DNA from 4 places in the Desulfitobacterium dehalogenans ATCC 51507 genome. Region 3 is predicted to be linked to each of the others. Evidence: predicted binding sites of a transcription regulator. Region 3 holds the regulator's gene; each other region holds the start of a gene.
The links. The regulator LexA, encoded in region 3, represses DNA repair genes until DNA is damaged. The targets are predictions, from matches to a motif close to CNAACANNTGTTNG.
Positions count from the first base shown of each region.

Region 1: a site for LexA is predicted at 1,827-1,840, ahead of DESDE_RS15005 (putative DNA modification/repair radical SAM protein). Genes of this name have one in related genera too.
Region 2: a site for LexA is predicted at 1,338-1,351, ahead of recA (recombinase RecA). Genes of this name have one in related genera too.
Region 4: a site for LexA is predicted at 1,983-1,996, ahead of DESDE_RS05460 (DNA polymerase Y family protein). Genes of this name have one in related genera too.

Region 1 covers NC_018017.1:3,096,182-3,099,348, forward strand. Annotated here, with positions in the region: gene DESDE_RS15000 (TIGR03915 family putative DNA repair protein) at 1-510, opposite strand, end outside; gene DESDE_RS15005 (putative DNA modification/repair radical SAM protein) at 489-1,796, opposite strand; gene DESDE_RS15010 (hypothetical protein) at 1,966-2,520, opposite strand; gene DESDE_RS15015 (proline--tRNA ligase) at 2,745-3,167, opposite strand, start outside.
Region 2 covers NC_018017.1:2,582,592-2,585,758, forward strand. Annotated here, with positions in the region: gene DESDE_RS12490 (regulatory protein RecX) at 1-246, opposite strand, end outside; gene recA (recombinase RecA) at 248-1,288, opposite strand; gene DESDE_RS12500 (CatB-related O-acetyltransferase) at 1,934-2,596, shown strand; gene DESDE_RS12505 (hypothetical protein) at 2,765-3,088, opposite strand.
Region 3 covers NC_018017.1:2,187,061-2,190,227, forward strand. Annotated here, with positions in the region: gene DESDE_RS10620 (M23 family metallopeptidase) at 1-746, opposite strand, end outside; gene DESDE_RS10625 (LysM peptidoglycan-binding domain-containing protein) at 806-1,054, opposite strand; gene lexA (transcriptional repressor LexA) at 1,339-1,953, shown strand; gene DESDE_RS10635 (hypothetical protein) at 2,002-3,114, shown strand.
Region 4 covers NC_018017.1:1,122,296-1,125,462, forward strand. Annotated here, with positions in the region: gene aroF (3-deoxy-7-phosphoheptulonate synthase) at 1-232, shown strand, start outside; gene DESDE_RS05455 (hypothetical protein) at 348-608, opposite strand; gene DESDE_RS05460 (DNA polymerase Y family protein) at 666-1,919, opposite strand; gene DESDE_RS05465 (NAD(P)/FAD-dependent oxidoreductase) at 2,202-3,167, shown strand, end outside.

The sequences.
Region 1 (3,167 bases), 910 kb from region 3:
TTCATTGGGGTAACGGCTTGAGAAGTGAGCGGCCAAGAGAGGTAAAACGAAATTTTGGGGTTCAATCATGGCGACCAAGGCTTCGTTATAAATTGAAAACCGGACGAACCCTTTATAGCGGTGGCTTTCAAAGGTTAAGTTCTGTACCGCTTTTTGCAATGCGTTGACATGCTCATCAGTCAGCATCCCCATGACATTCCCTCCTACCTTGTACCCCAGCCTTAGAAAAAGAAAAATCAGCCGTTCCTTTTGCGGGGCACAGGTCAAGAAACCAAGTCTCACCAGTTCTTGTGCTTCCAGAGAAATTTTGATGGGGATAGAATCATACACGCGCTGAGCCTTTTGAGGGTCCGTCTCAATAGTCTTAAGGGTATCAAAGAGGCCAGGCTGGCCCTCCGGCGGGAGAATGTCGAGGGGGATTTCCTTCTCCTCGTAGCTTGTGAAGACACAGCACATGAGTCCTTCAAAGCTTCCGTCGTATTTGTAGACTAAAGTTGCCCCGTCAAACACTGAATCACATCCTCTCGGGAAATGGGTGGCTCCTCGAACAGGGCCAGTTGCTGGGGTGCCTGGGAGGGAAGACTGGCGATGACCTGCTCGGACATCAGGGCTTGCATCACGTTATGAGGAGTTACCTTAAGCCCCTCCAGGGTTTTTCCTTTGCAGAGAATAAAATACTGAGCACGCTTAAGAACAACGCCCAGCTTTTTCAACCCCGCAAAATCGAGATGGGCTATTTTCCGTGCCCGCAAAATCCGGCGGGCACTGGTTACACCAATTCCCGGTACCCGCAGGAGCATTTCATAAGGGGCTTGATTGATCTCGACGGGGAACTGGTCCAGATGATTAAGGGCCCAGTTGCATTTGGGATCAACATGTAGATTAAAATTTTGATGGCCTTCATCCAATAGTTCCCGGGCTTCAAAACCGTAGAACCGCAGGAGCCAATCTGCTTGATAAAGGCGATGCTCTCTCAACAGGGGTGGTTTTGCCGAAACTGCCGGCAACAGACTGTGTTCGGCAACCGGTATGTAAGCCGAGAAAAAGACTCGTTTCAGCTGATATTTTTTATACAGCCCTTCTGCCAGGGCCAGTATCTTATAATCGGTATCCGGTGTGGCGCCAACGATGAGCTGGGTACTTTGACCTGCCGGGACAAACTTCGGAGCATGGCGGTATTTGATCAGATCCGTAGTATTTTCCGTTATTTTACCTTTGATGAGACCCATAGGCCGGAGAATAGCTTCCTTGCTCTTATCGGGAGCCAAAAGCTTCAGGCTCTCCTGGGATGGGAGTTCGATATTAACGCTGACCCGGTCCGCCAGATAGCCCAGCCGGGTTAAAATCTCATTATCTGTACCGGGAATGGCCTTAACATGAATATATCCGGCAAACCGATACTCATGACGCAAAAGTTCCAAAGTCTTAATCAGTAGTTCGGACGTATAGTTCGAATTTTTAATGACCGCCGAACTCAAAAATAACCCCTCAATATAATTGCGACGGTAAAAATTAATCGTCAGCTCGGCAAGCTCCCGGGGAGTAAAGGCAGCTCTGGGAACATCATTGGAACTGCGATTGATACAATATTTACAGTCGTAGACACAGATATTGGTCAGCAGCACTTTAAGAAGGGTTATACACCGACCGTCTGCGGCAAAGCTATGACAGATCCCGGCCGCTACCGTATTCCCAATGCTGCCTGACCTACCCTTACGCTCGACCCCACTGGAAGTGCAAGCCACATCATATTTTGCTGAGTCTGTCAAAATAGTAAGTTTATCAAATACATCCATATCCGTCCCCTCCAATTATAAGAATATAACAGAACATATATTCTTGCAAGAGGGATTGTTTGTTCCCACGAAAAACTTTATCGTTTTTTATAATAGTCAAGGCAGCGAAAGAATAGCCCGCTGCCTTCTGATCCCCATATCACTCTAAGCCTAAATTGTAGGTCTCACTTTATGGTTCAACATATTCACTTGAAAAAATTATTTCACCCACCTGGTTGTAACCTATGATTTTACTTAATATTCCTTCCGAAGAATTCAATAAGACAAACCATACCTTGCCTTTTTCATTGCTGACAATGCGCGCTTTCTTTTCTATGTCTGAATTCTTTGTTAGGACCCCGATACTAACGATATCCCCTCTAAGAATTTCACCATACGCTAAGGGAAAAGGGCTTTTCACGTATCCTTTCGTAGAGGGAAAGTATTGAGCTGTTACTTCATCTATTCCAGTATGTTCTCCGCCGAATACCCATTTCCAGCCGCTGTTGGTCTTTTGGACATATCCAGCCGCTACGCTGTGAGCATTCCCGTCATTAATTCCTTTATGATAGAACACTACTTCTCCGTCATTTACTTTCTCACTATGGAGGATCGACACAACTTCTCTCCCGGATCTTTCTATTGCTTCCTCAATAGTTCGCCCTGAAGGATGATGTGTGTTATTAAATAATGTCCCCATAATTCCAAAAAACAAGACCATTATGACAGCAAACAATCTGCTCATGTTTCTCTCCACCACCTTATCAACAAAAATCGTCAGCTGTTCCTAATATTCTTCACGCAAACATAAATCCCTCTATTTTCCATTCAAGTATGATTATGAGCAAGCCGTAAATCTGATCATGTACAAATAACGGACGATTTCTTATTCAATGGATGGATGCAAAAACAAACCGGGAGATGCTTTTTACGGCATTCCCGGTCGAGTTATAGTCATTCTACCTATCTTTACTTAACCCTTAAGGCTTCACCAATCATTCCCTGGACACGGCTTGCCAGCTCTCCCACTTTCACCAGCTGAACTTCCCCTGTCTTGCGATCCCGAAGCTCGACTTCTCCATTGGCCAAAGTCTTGCTCCCTACTGTAACTCTCAGAGGATAGCCTACCAGGTCAGCGTCTTTGAACTTGACTCCCGGCCTCTCGTCCCGATCATCCAGGACGGCTTCCACACCGAGTTTCAGCAGCTCCTGGTATAAATTCTCGCCCGTCTCGCGGACTTGCTCATCTTTCATATTGACAGGAACGACGATCACATGATAAGGAGCGATGGGGATGGGCCAGATGATTCCATCCTTATCATTGTTTTGTTCAATAGCCGCAGCCATGGTACGGCTGACTCCAATACCATAGCACCCCATGACACAGGGATG
Region 2 (3,167 bases), 400 kb from region 3:
TTCTTCAATCCCCCGGCCCTTTAGCTCATAGGTAATTCTCTTTCTGGAGTAATTCATCTGCTTGCTCAGGCAATAAGTACGGGCATACTCCTGATCGCTCAGATAGCCCCATTCTAAAAGCCGCTCTATAGCAGCTTCGATGTCCTGACTTGGAAATCCCTTCTTCTCCAGCTTTTGGATGAGTTCGCGACGGGTGAGAATCCTTCTCGATAAATAGGTTAAGGCGGCATTCAAGGCATCCTTCATCTTAGATATCTTCAGGCTCCTCCAGGGCATCATCTGCCGCCGGAGCGTTTATGTTGGTAATGCTTGCCCGGATGCTTTGCTCGATTTCAGCGGCAATATCAGGATGCTGCTTTAAGAACTCTTTGACATTCTCTCTTCCTTGGCCCAACCGCTCACCTTTATAGGAGTACCAGGCCCCGGACTTATTAATAATATCCAGTTCTGCACCTACATCCACAATACTGCCTTGACGAGAAATACCTTCACCGTACATAATGTCAAATTCCGCTTGTTTGAAAGGTGGAGCCACCTTATTCTTAACAACCTTGACTTTGGTACGATTGCCAATCATATCCTGACCTTGCTTCAGTGTGTCCTGACGGCGTACTTCCAAACGGACGGAAGCATAGAATTTTAAGGCCCGTCCCCCGGTTGTGGTCTCCGGATTGCCAAACATAATTCCCACTTTTTCCCGAATCTGGTTAATGAAGATAACACAGGTATTACTCTTACTGATGGCGCCGGTTAATTTTCTCAGCGCTTGGGACATTAAGCGGGCGTGTAAACCCACATGAGAATCTCCCATTTCCCCTTCAATCTCTGCACGGGGAACAAGAGCCGCCACAGAGTCAATGATGACGACGTCGATAGCTCCACTGCGCACTAAGGCTTCGCAGATCTCCAGGGCCTGCTCCCCTGTATCCGGCTGGGATACCAGGAGATTATCGATGTTGACCCCTAAAGCCTTGGCATAGACCGGGTCAAGAGCATGCTCCGCATCGATAAAAGCAGCAACACCGCCAAGCTTCTGAGCTTCTGCCGCAATATGCAAAGCAACGGTGGTCTTACCGGAAGACTCAGGCCCGTAGATTTCAATAATACGTCCCCGGGGCACTCCACCCACCCCAAGGGCTATATCAATGGCCAAGCAACCCGTTGGAATGACTTCTACCGCCATTTTAGCGGAAGCCTCCCCCAATCTCATAATCGACCCTTTTCCAAATTGTTTTTCGATTTGGCTTAAAGCCATATCCAGGGCTTTTAATTTATCGTTACCGGCCATCTCGTTTCCTCCTCAAGCGAATACTTTTTAATTTTTTCACGGCAAAAAACAAACATCTGTTCGATTACCATTATACTTTTGTGCGTGAAGCCTGTCAATCATTTATTTAGAAGAAAATAACAGAGGGGGTTGCCGATCTACTTTTCAGAGTAGCTGCTCCTCATAAAATGCACAAACAGCTCTTTGTGTAGATTCACTCAAATTATCGAAACTCTCCACTCCGCCTACATAAACATTGGCCGGACCGATTGAGTCTTGAACGAGCAGTAGTGTCGTTTCATCCGAAAGCAAAAGCATCAAGGTCAACAATGATAAACAAATCGCTATCCAATTACCTGGCCACACAGCTTCAGAGGCCGCATATGGCAAAAACGACGATTTTTTAAATGAATAGCCGCATAAAAAAGTTAAACCTCGTATGATATAATGGTATAAGTATAAATCCATAAGCTGAGGATTATATAAGTAACAGTTAACTATTACAATCAGGATATAGAATGCACTATTGTTCTGGTTTCGTTTAGAAAAGGAGACGATTAATTTATGAAAGAAATTCGAAGAAAAAGGGCGGTAGCTACGTCGCCAATCAATAAATCCGGAGGTGATAACACTACTAAAATAAAGGAGCAATAACTGATGGAAACTATGGATAAAATACAGATTCTCGATCCGAATGAGATCTTTCCTAATGAATATAAAACATCCTGCTTTTTAAAAAATGTAATCACAGCCCCCAATATTTTTGTAGGGGACTACACCTATTACGATGACGCCGTTGACCCCACCGGCTTTGAGCGCAACAATGTACTGTTCAATTGGCCAGAGTTTGGAGACAAGCTCATTATCGGCAAATTCTGCGCCCTTGCCAACGGTGTACGGTTTATCATGGGCAGCGCCAACCACCGCATCAGCAGTATCAGCACCTATCCGTTCAGCGTCTTTGGCGGCGCATGGACTGAAGCTGCACCGCCCCATCTTTCCCAGCTTCCTTTCAAGGGGGACACCATCATCGGCAACGATGTGTGGATAGGCCGCGAAAGCGTCATCATGCCCGGTGTAAAAATCGGTAACGGAGCTATTGTCGCCGCTTATTCGGTGGTAGCCAAGGATGTGGAGGCCTATACCGTTGTAGGCGGGAACCCGGCAAAGCCTATTAAGAAACGGTTTGACGACGAACTGATCGCTTTGCTGCAAGAGTTGAGATGGTGGGATTTTGAACCGGAACAGCTTACGGCGTTTATACCCATCCTGTGCGACAGCAATTTGGAATCTGTACGTGCTAAACTGAAAGAAATGCTGAAAAAATAGCTTTCTTCTATCAGAGATAGCTAAGTCAGCCAATCATATGAAATAAGGAAGGCCCGGTAATACCTACCGGGCCTTCTTAGCGTGTCAATATTGTATCAATATCGACGTTCTTTCATGTGTCATTAGTACAAAATAGATGCAGGTAAAATGGTATTCATAATTATGCATTTACAGTTTGTTTGATAGTTTTGTATTTTTTCTATAAACCAAATATCCACAAATAACATAAAAAACTAAGACTACAATGCCTATTGGTGTTTCACTGAAAATCTGGCCAGTTTCCTGCGTTCCCATATAAACTAAATGGATTGCTGGCAGTGCACCCAATAAACTACCCCAGAAATAACTTTTATTAAGAAGAAAGCCGCTAATAAACCATAAGAGTAACCAAACCGCAACAATAGGTGAAATAGCACTAAAACCACTAAGTGCTACTATTCCATAAAAAAGTGTGAACATAATAGCTGGCATATAGAATAATAATTTTTTCATTACTACCCTCCTAAATAAAATATAATATAAAAGTCAAGGCAAAGCAAATGCATCTGTTTTGTCTCAATTTTCTAGCGAA
Region 3 (3,167 bases):
CCAAAATGTAGATGATCAGGAGTTGTAAGAGCATCTCCGGTATGCCCTAAGGTTCCTAAAAAATCCCCCTTCTTAACTTTTTGACCTTCCTGAAGATGAGGGTTTATGGTGTTTAGATGAGCATAGTAATAATAGTTCCCGTCCTCTCCCCTAACACCTACCCGTTCTCCTCCAAGCCGATTCCAGCCTAACCTCTCAATTTTGCCGTTCCCAATACTGATGACGGGAATACCTTCTGCGCCGAAAATGTCCGTTCCTTCATGTTTGCGTACCCCGCCCTCCCGGTCTGCTCCAAAGGTATCCATGTACCAGACCTTACCAATCACCGGAAAGACAAAACGGCCCGGTTCATAAAAGGGATAGGTTAAAAGAACATGTCGCTTCCAGAGGATTTGTTTGACCGCTTCTTCACTGATCTGAAATTCACTGTTTTGCCAGGAGAGTTCTTCGAAATCTATATCCTGTTGCAACTGTTGGACGAGATAGAGTTCCTCATCCTTAGTGACGGTGCTTCGTATCGCTATTAAATCTGCCCAGGCCGTAGGAGAAATCTCTTTCCCTTCCTTCTGACATTGTAAAACAAGCTCAGCCGGTAGATTCAGGAGATAAGGATAGATATCGGAGGAGATAGCCGGTTTCTTATGTATGCCCTTCCAGACGGCTGTGCTGATCAGGATGATCACAAGGACTTTTAGGAATAAAGTCCAGTGCTTTTGTCTCGGTTTGATACTTCTGCGTATCCTCATTCCCCTCTCCCCTCTCTACAATGCATAATATGGGAGGAAAGGCTGGATTAGAAGTATAGTTAAGGTTGATTCTCTGAGATAGGAGTATAAATCACTTGACCGGTTTGTATCGTGGTATCGGTGAGTTGATTGTATTCCATAATCTTAAGAACGAGTGTACGGGTATCGATTTGCAGGCCGGAGTTCTCAGCTAAGGACCAGAGAGTATCTCCGGATTGAACGATTTGCGGTTGGAAAACAAGTTTCTCTACTCTGCTGTTTGCCTGATTCCAATCCCAGAAGAACCAGCCCATACTTCCAAATATCATGAGAAAAAGCAGCAAATAAGAACATAGTTGCCTTAGCAGTTTTCTCATTCGATAATTTCGATAGTCTCTATTATAGCTTCTATAATGGCGGACGGAAGAAGAACAAGTACTCATAATAATCCTCCTTTATGTTCTCATAAAATCCAAATATATACGAACATAGGTTCCTGAGAACAGTATAAAGGAGAGCACGGGAATTCGTCAATACTTTTTCGAACATTTGTTTGCACACAGAGGTATTTAATGCTAAAATAGATTTAGAATATATGAAGGGAGGAAATTGGGTGTATCCTGATTTATCGCAGAGACAGACTGATATATTAGAGTATATTAAACGGGTTATTCGAGAAAAGGGTTATCCCCCCTCTGTTCGCGAAATAGGCGATGCAGTTGGATTAATGTCCAGCTCTACTGTTCACGGGCATTTGCAGACCATTGAAGAAAAGGGGTACATACGCCGCGACCCAACGAAACCTCGAGCCATTGAGATATTAGACAGCTCCAGCGATCCCAATGAAAAGAGAACTGTTTTTGTCCCCATTATTGGCAAGGTGACCGCCGGCCAGCCTATTTTGGCCCAGGAAAATATCGAAGATACGTTCCCGCTTCCAATGGATCTGGTTAACTCAGATACGGTGTTCATGCTGAGAGTTAAAGGTGAAAGTATGATTGATGCAGGAATTATGGACGGGGATCTTATTTTAGTACGCCAGCAAAAACTGGCCCGTAACGGAGAGATCGTGGTTGCCATGATCGGTGAAGAGGCTACGGTAAAACGGTTCTACAAAGAAAAAACACTCATCCGCCTTCAACCTGAAAATCCTTATATGGAGCCTATCTACTCCCAGGATGTCACTGTCTTGGGTAAGGTTATTGGGGTATTTCGTATTTTACACTGATTTATAAGGTACGTGGCAATAAAAAGCAGACCTCCATTCCACAATGATGTGGGTGGATATCTGCTTTTTTATTGCACAATAGAACTTGAAGTACAAGTAAAGGAGGTCATTAAGATCGTTGACAGTCAAACTATTAGGGCCCTTCGCATGGAGCGGCAATTTCTTTCATACAAGGCAAGTGAGGAAGAATACATATCACTTTACCGTGACGCACAGCCTGGGCAGAGTATTTACTGGAATGGTTTCGGCGACCCGCCAAGTTTAACCTTCCGTGCTGATTTTGACGACATCGAATTCAACCGAAAAAGGCAAAGCACTCGTAAACTCATCAAAGGGCGGTTTGCGGGCGGCAATCTAGGCTGGATTATGGTTGAGGATTTGGAATTGTTCGCCGCGCTGTATCGCAAGCCCCTTGACAAACCATCGGAACACCAACACGTGCTGCTGGATCTGATTAAGCGGGAAGGTCCCTTAACCATCCAGCAGATGAAGGAATTCACCGGGATGCTGGTGAAGGAGATAACCCCTGCACTCCACCGCCTGCAGGAAGCATTTTTAATTTACGAAGATCAATACGACGGAGAATGGGATCGGAGCTGGTATAAATTTACCGAAATGTTTCCCAATGCAGATCTGGTACGTTATTCTCGGCAGGAGTCGCTGAAGATCCTATTACAACGCTTTGCCTATCGCCATGTTTTATTTGATGGGGATATGGTAAAGTCGTTTTATAAACTGCCGGGGAAAGAGATCAAAAAGGCGATTGAGGGGATGCTTGCCGACGGCATATTTATAGAGATGGGAAACAGTTACCTACTGAAATCTGATTGGGCATTGCTGCGAACTTATGCCAAGGAAACACCCCAATTCGTCCTTGCCATGCATCGCAATGATTTTTTAGTCAAGTCCAATGAGCATCGGCTGAAAGAACAATTCAAGCACCCTGAGCATGAGACCCTGCAATATCTGCTGATTGACGGTGAGTTTCGCGGAGCTTCAGTCGGGCATTTTAAAAATGGTCCCTATGTGTTGGAGGATATAATTTTAGACTTGCCGAAAGCTGAAATCACCGCCCGCAAAGATGAAATTCTTGAAGCGGTGTATACCGTCAACTTCGGAAGAAATAATCCCATTAAACGATATAACGGGGAGAATTTATGAAGTTAATCACGATTATACGCATACATAAGTAAAACCCTGAATTCCGCTATCTA
Region 4 (3,167 bases), 1.1 Mb from region 3:
TGTGGACCCCAGCCATGCGGCTGGGAGAGTGGATATCATTCCTTCCTTAGCCAAGGCTGCTATAGCGGTAGGAGCCGATGGGCTGCTTATTGAAGTCCATCCTAATCCTGGGGAAGCCCAAAGCGACGGTATCCAATCTCTCACTCCGGAGCAGTTTGCCCGGCTCTCTGCAGAGCTCCGACCTATAGCACAAAGCGTCGGACGGAGTATGGAACATCCTCAAATAGTTTGATCCCATGGATAGCAAAAGGAAGCAAAAATCTGGCAAGTGAATCCTGAATATAAGGCAAGGGGGACCGGGAGCAGCTAAGGCGGCTCACGGTCCTCCTTTTGCAGCAGCGTACTTGTCATATCTTATATAAAAACCATTCGCAGGTATGGAGTTCATACTTGAGTTCATACATCTTAAGAAATCCGTTGATAATACTTTGACAGCGAAAAATAATTATGGGATTGCCGGCTATTTTTTCCTCGGATTTTAAGATGATTTTGTCAATGACAATGACAAAAGGAATATCTTCGAAGCGAGCCTTGAATTTAACCGGCCGGGGAAAGCCGTATTCATTGAAATGGGCCATCATTTCAATGGGTTGCATGATAACCTTCACTAAAAACACTCCTTTTTTTAGAGCTGTCATCCTGAAGGAACGGCTAAAGGATCTTTTTTAAAGCAGGCTGGTCATCGTCGGATACTCCTCTTCGGCGATGACTCCCCCAGTCATGGATTTAAGGCCGGAGTGAAGATAAGAGGAGCGCATAATAGCCTGAGAGCCAAAGCGCTCGCGAATCCCATCAATAGCTTGATCCACCTTTCGCTCCTTTTCATAATCCTTGGCGAAGAGGGAAAGCTGCAGGAAATCATTCTGACAAAGCTCGGAGACTCGAACCCCCAGGTGTCTCAGGGGCTGGCCCTTCCATAATTCGTCAAAGAGCCGACAGGCAATCTCCCAGATTTCATTGGTACAGTCTGTGGCCTGGGAGAGTTTTCGTTGATGAGAATAGGAGAGAAATTCGTTGGTCCGAAAAGAGATGGACACCAGCCGGGTGAAGTACTGACTATGCCTTAACCTGGCGCTGACGGTTTCAACAAGGGAGAGCAGAACCAGGTGAGCCTCCTTGCGATTATCAACATCGAAGGATAGGGTAGTGGAATTGCCCATGCCTTTGACCTCTACCCTTCCGCCGGGACGGACGGGAGAGTTTTCGATTCCGTGAGCATAATTCCAAATTAGAAGGCCATAGCTTTTCAAGATTGCTTTTAAGAGGCGGGGGTCAGTGTGTGCCAACTCTCCAATGGTTTTGATATTGCGGGAGAGAAGTTTCCGGGTAGTTGCTCTTCCCACCATGAAAAGTTCTCCGATGGGCAAGGGCCACATTTTTTCAGGAATCTCTTCAGGAAATAAGGTGTGGACTTTGTCGGGCTTTTGGAGTTCCGAAGCCATCTTTGCTAACAGCTTATTGGTAGAGATGCCGATATTTACAGTAAAGCCCAGCTCCTTTTTAACCCGATCTTTAATTTGATAAGCGATAGCCAGGGGGTCCCCAAAAAGAAGATCCATGGAAGTGAAGTCCAGAAAATATTCATCCACGGAAAATTGTTGGATTAAAGGAGAATACTCCCTTAAGATATCGCCTAGAGCTTTGCTGCACTGACGAAAGAGGAGATAATTGGGCTTGGCAATGATCAAGTCCGGACATTTGGAGAGGGCGGAATATAGGGTTTCCCCGGTTTTGATACCGTATTCTTTAGCTAAGATCGATTTGGCCAGGACGATCCCGTGCCGGGTCAAGGGATCCCCGCCGACTACAGAAGGGACGGTTCTTAAATCCAGGGGATCTCCTTGCTGAAGGCGGTAGGTCGCCTCCCAAGAGAGATAGGCTGAGTTAACATCAATATGAAAAATGATAGGTTTACCCAAAATCTAATCACCACCTATGTAGAGAAACCTTAGGATTGTATGATCTGCTTCATATATTATATGCGAATATATGTTCTGTATCAATAGAAACAAATATTCTATAATTGTTAAAATGTGTTTTGTTTTCCAAGTTTAAGGCGGTTTGAATAAAGAATTAAAGAATCCAAACGAAAAGTGGATATTTTAATAAAATGTTCGGATTTAGGCTTGAATTATTAAAGAACATAAGGTATAGTTTACTAGGTTTGGCTATAGTTAAGTTTAACCGAGGAGGAATGAGCCTTGAAAAAGTATGATGTGATCATCGTTGGGGCAGGTCCCGCCGGAATTTTTGCTAGTTATGAATTGGCCACAAAAGCACCTGAAGCTGCTGTTCTTTTGATTGAAAAGGGACGGGATATCTATAAACGCAGTTGCCCTATTTTGAAAAAAACCCTTTCTAAATGTCCGCCGCCCAATAAGCAAAGGGAATTTGCCAGCTGTACTCCTGCATGCTCTATTACTAACGGTTTTGGGGGCGCTGGAGCCTATTCTGATGGAAAATTCAATATTACCACAGAGTTTGGGGGATGGCTTACCGAATATCTGCCTCCTTCTGAGGTTTTGAGTCTCATTAACTATGTGGATCAGATTAACTTAAACCATGGAGCCACCAGTTTACTGACGGATCCCAGTACTCCTGCGGTAAAGGAGATTGAGAGGAAGGCCTTAGGAGCCGGCCTGAAGCTCCTTCGGGCTCAAGTCCGGCATCTGGGAACAGAATTAAACCTGGAAATTCTCAAGGATATTTATGAGTACCTTAAAGGAAAAATCGATATGGTGTTCGAAACGGAAGTCGCTGATATTATGACCGATGAAGGAGAAGGACACCTGCGGGTTAAAGGAATCCGTACCAATAAGGGAGAAGAGTACTATGCTCCTAAGGTGGTAGTGGTTCCTGGACGGGATGGTTCAGAGTGGTTTAAAGATGTCTTAAAGAAGTACAATCTGGAAATGAGCAGCAACCAAGTGGATGTAGGAGTTCGTGTCGAAACCCTGGATACCATTATGGAAGATATCAACGAGAATTTGTACGAAGGAAAATTCCTCTACCGGACTTCCGTAGGTACCACCGTGAGAAGCTTTTGCAGCAATCCTTCCGGTCATGTGGTCATTGAGAATCATACCGGGGTCATGCTGGCCAATGGACATGCTTATCGGGATAAGAATCTGGGCAGCAATAATACCAACTTTGCTTTGCTGGTATCC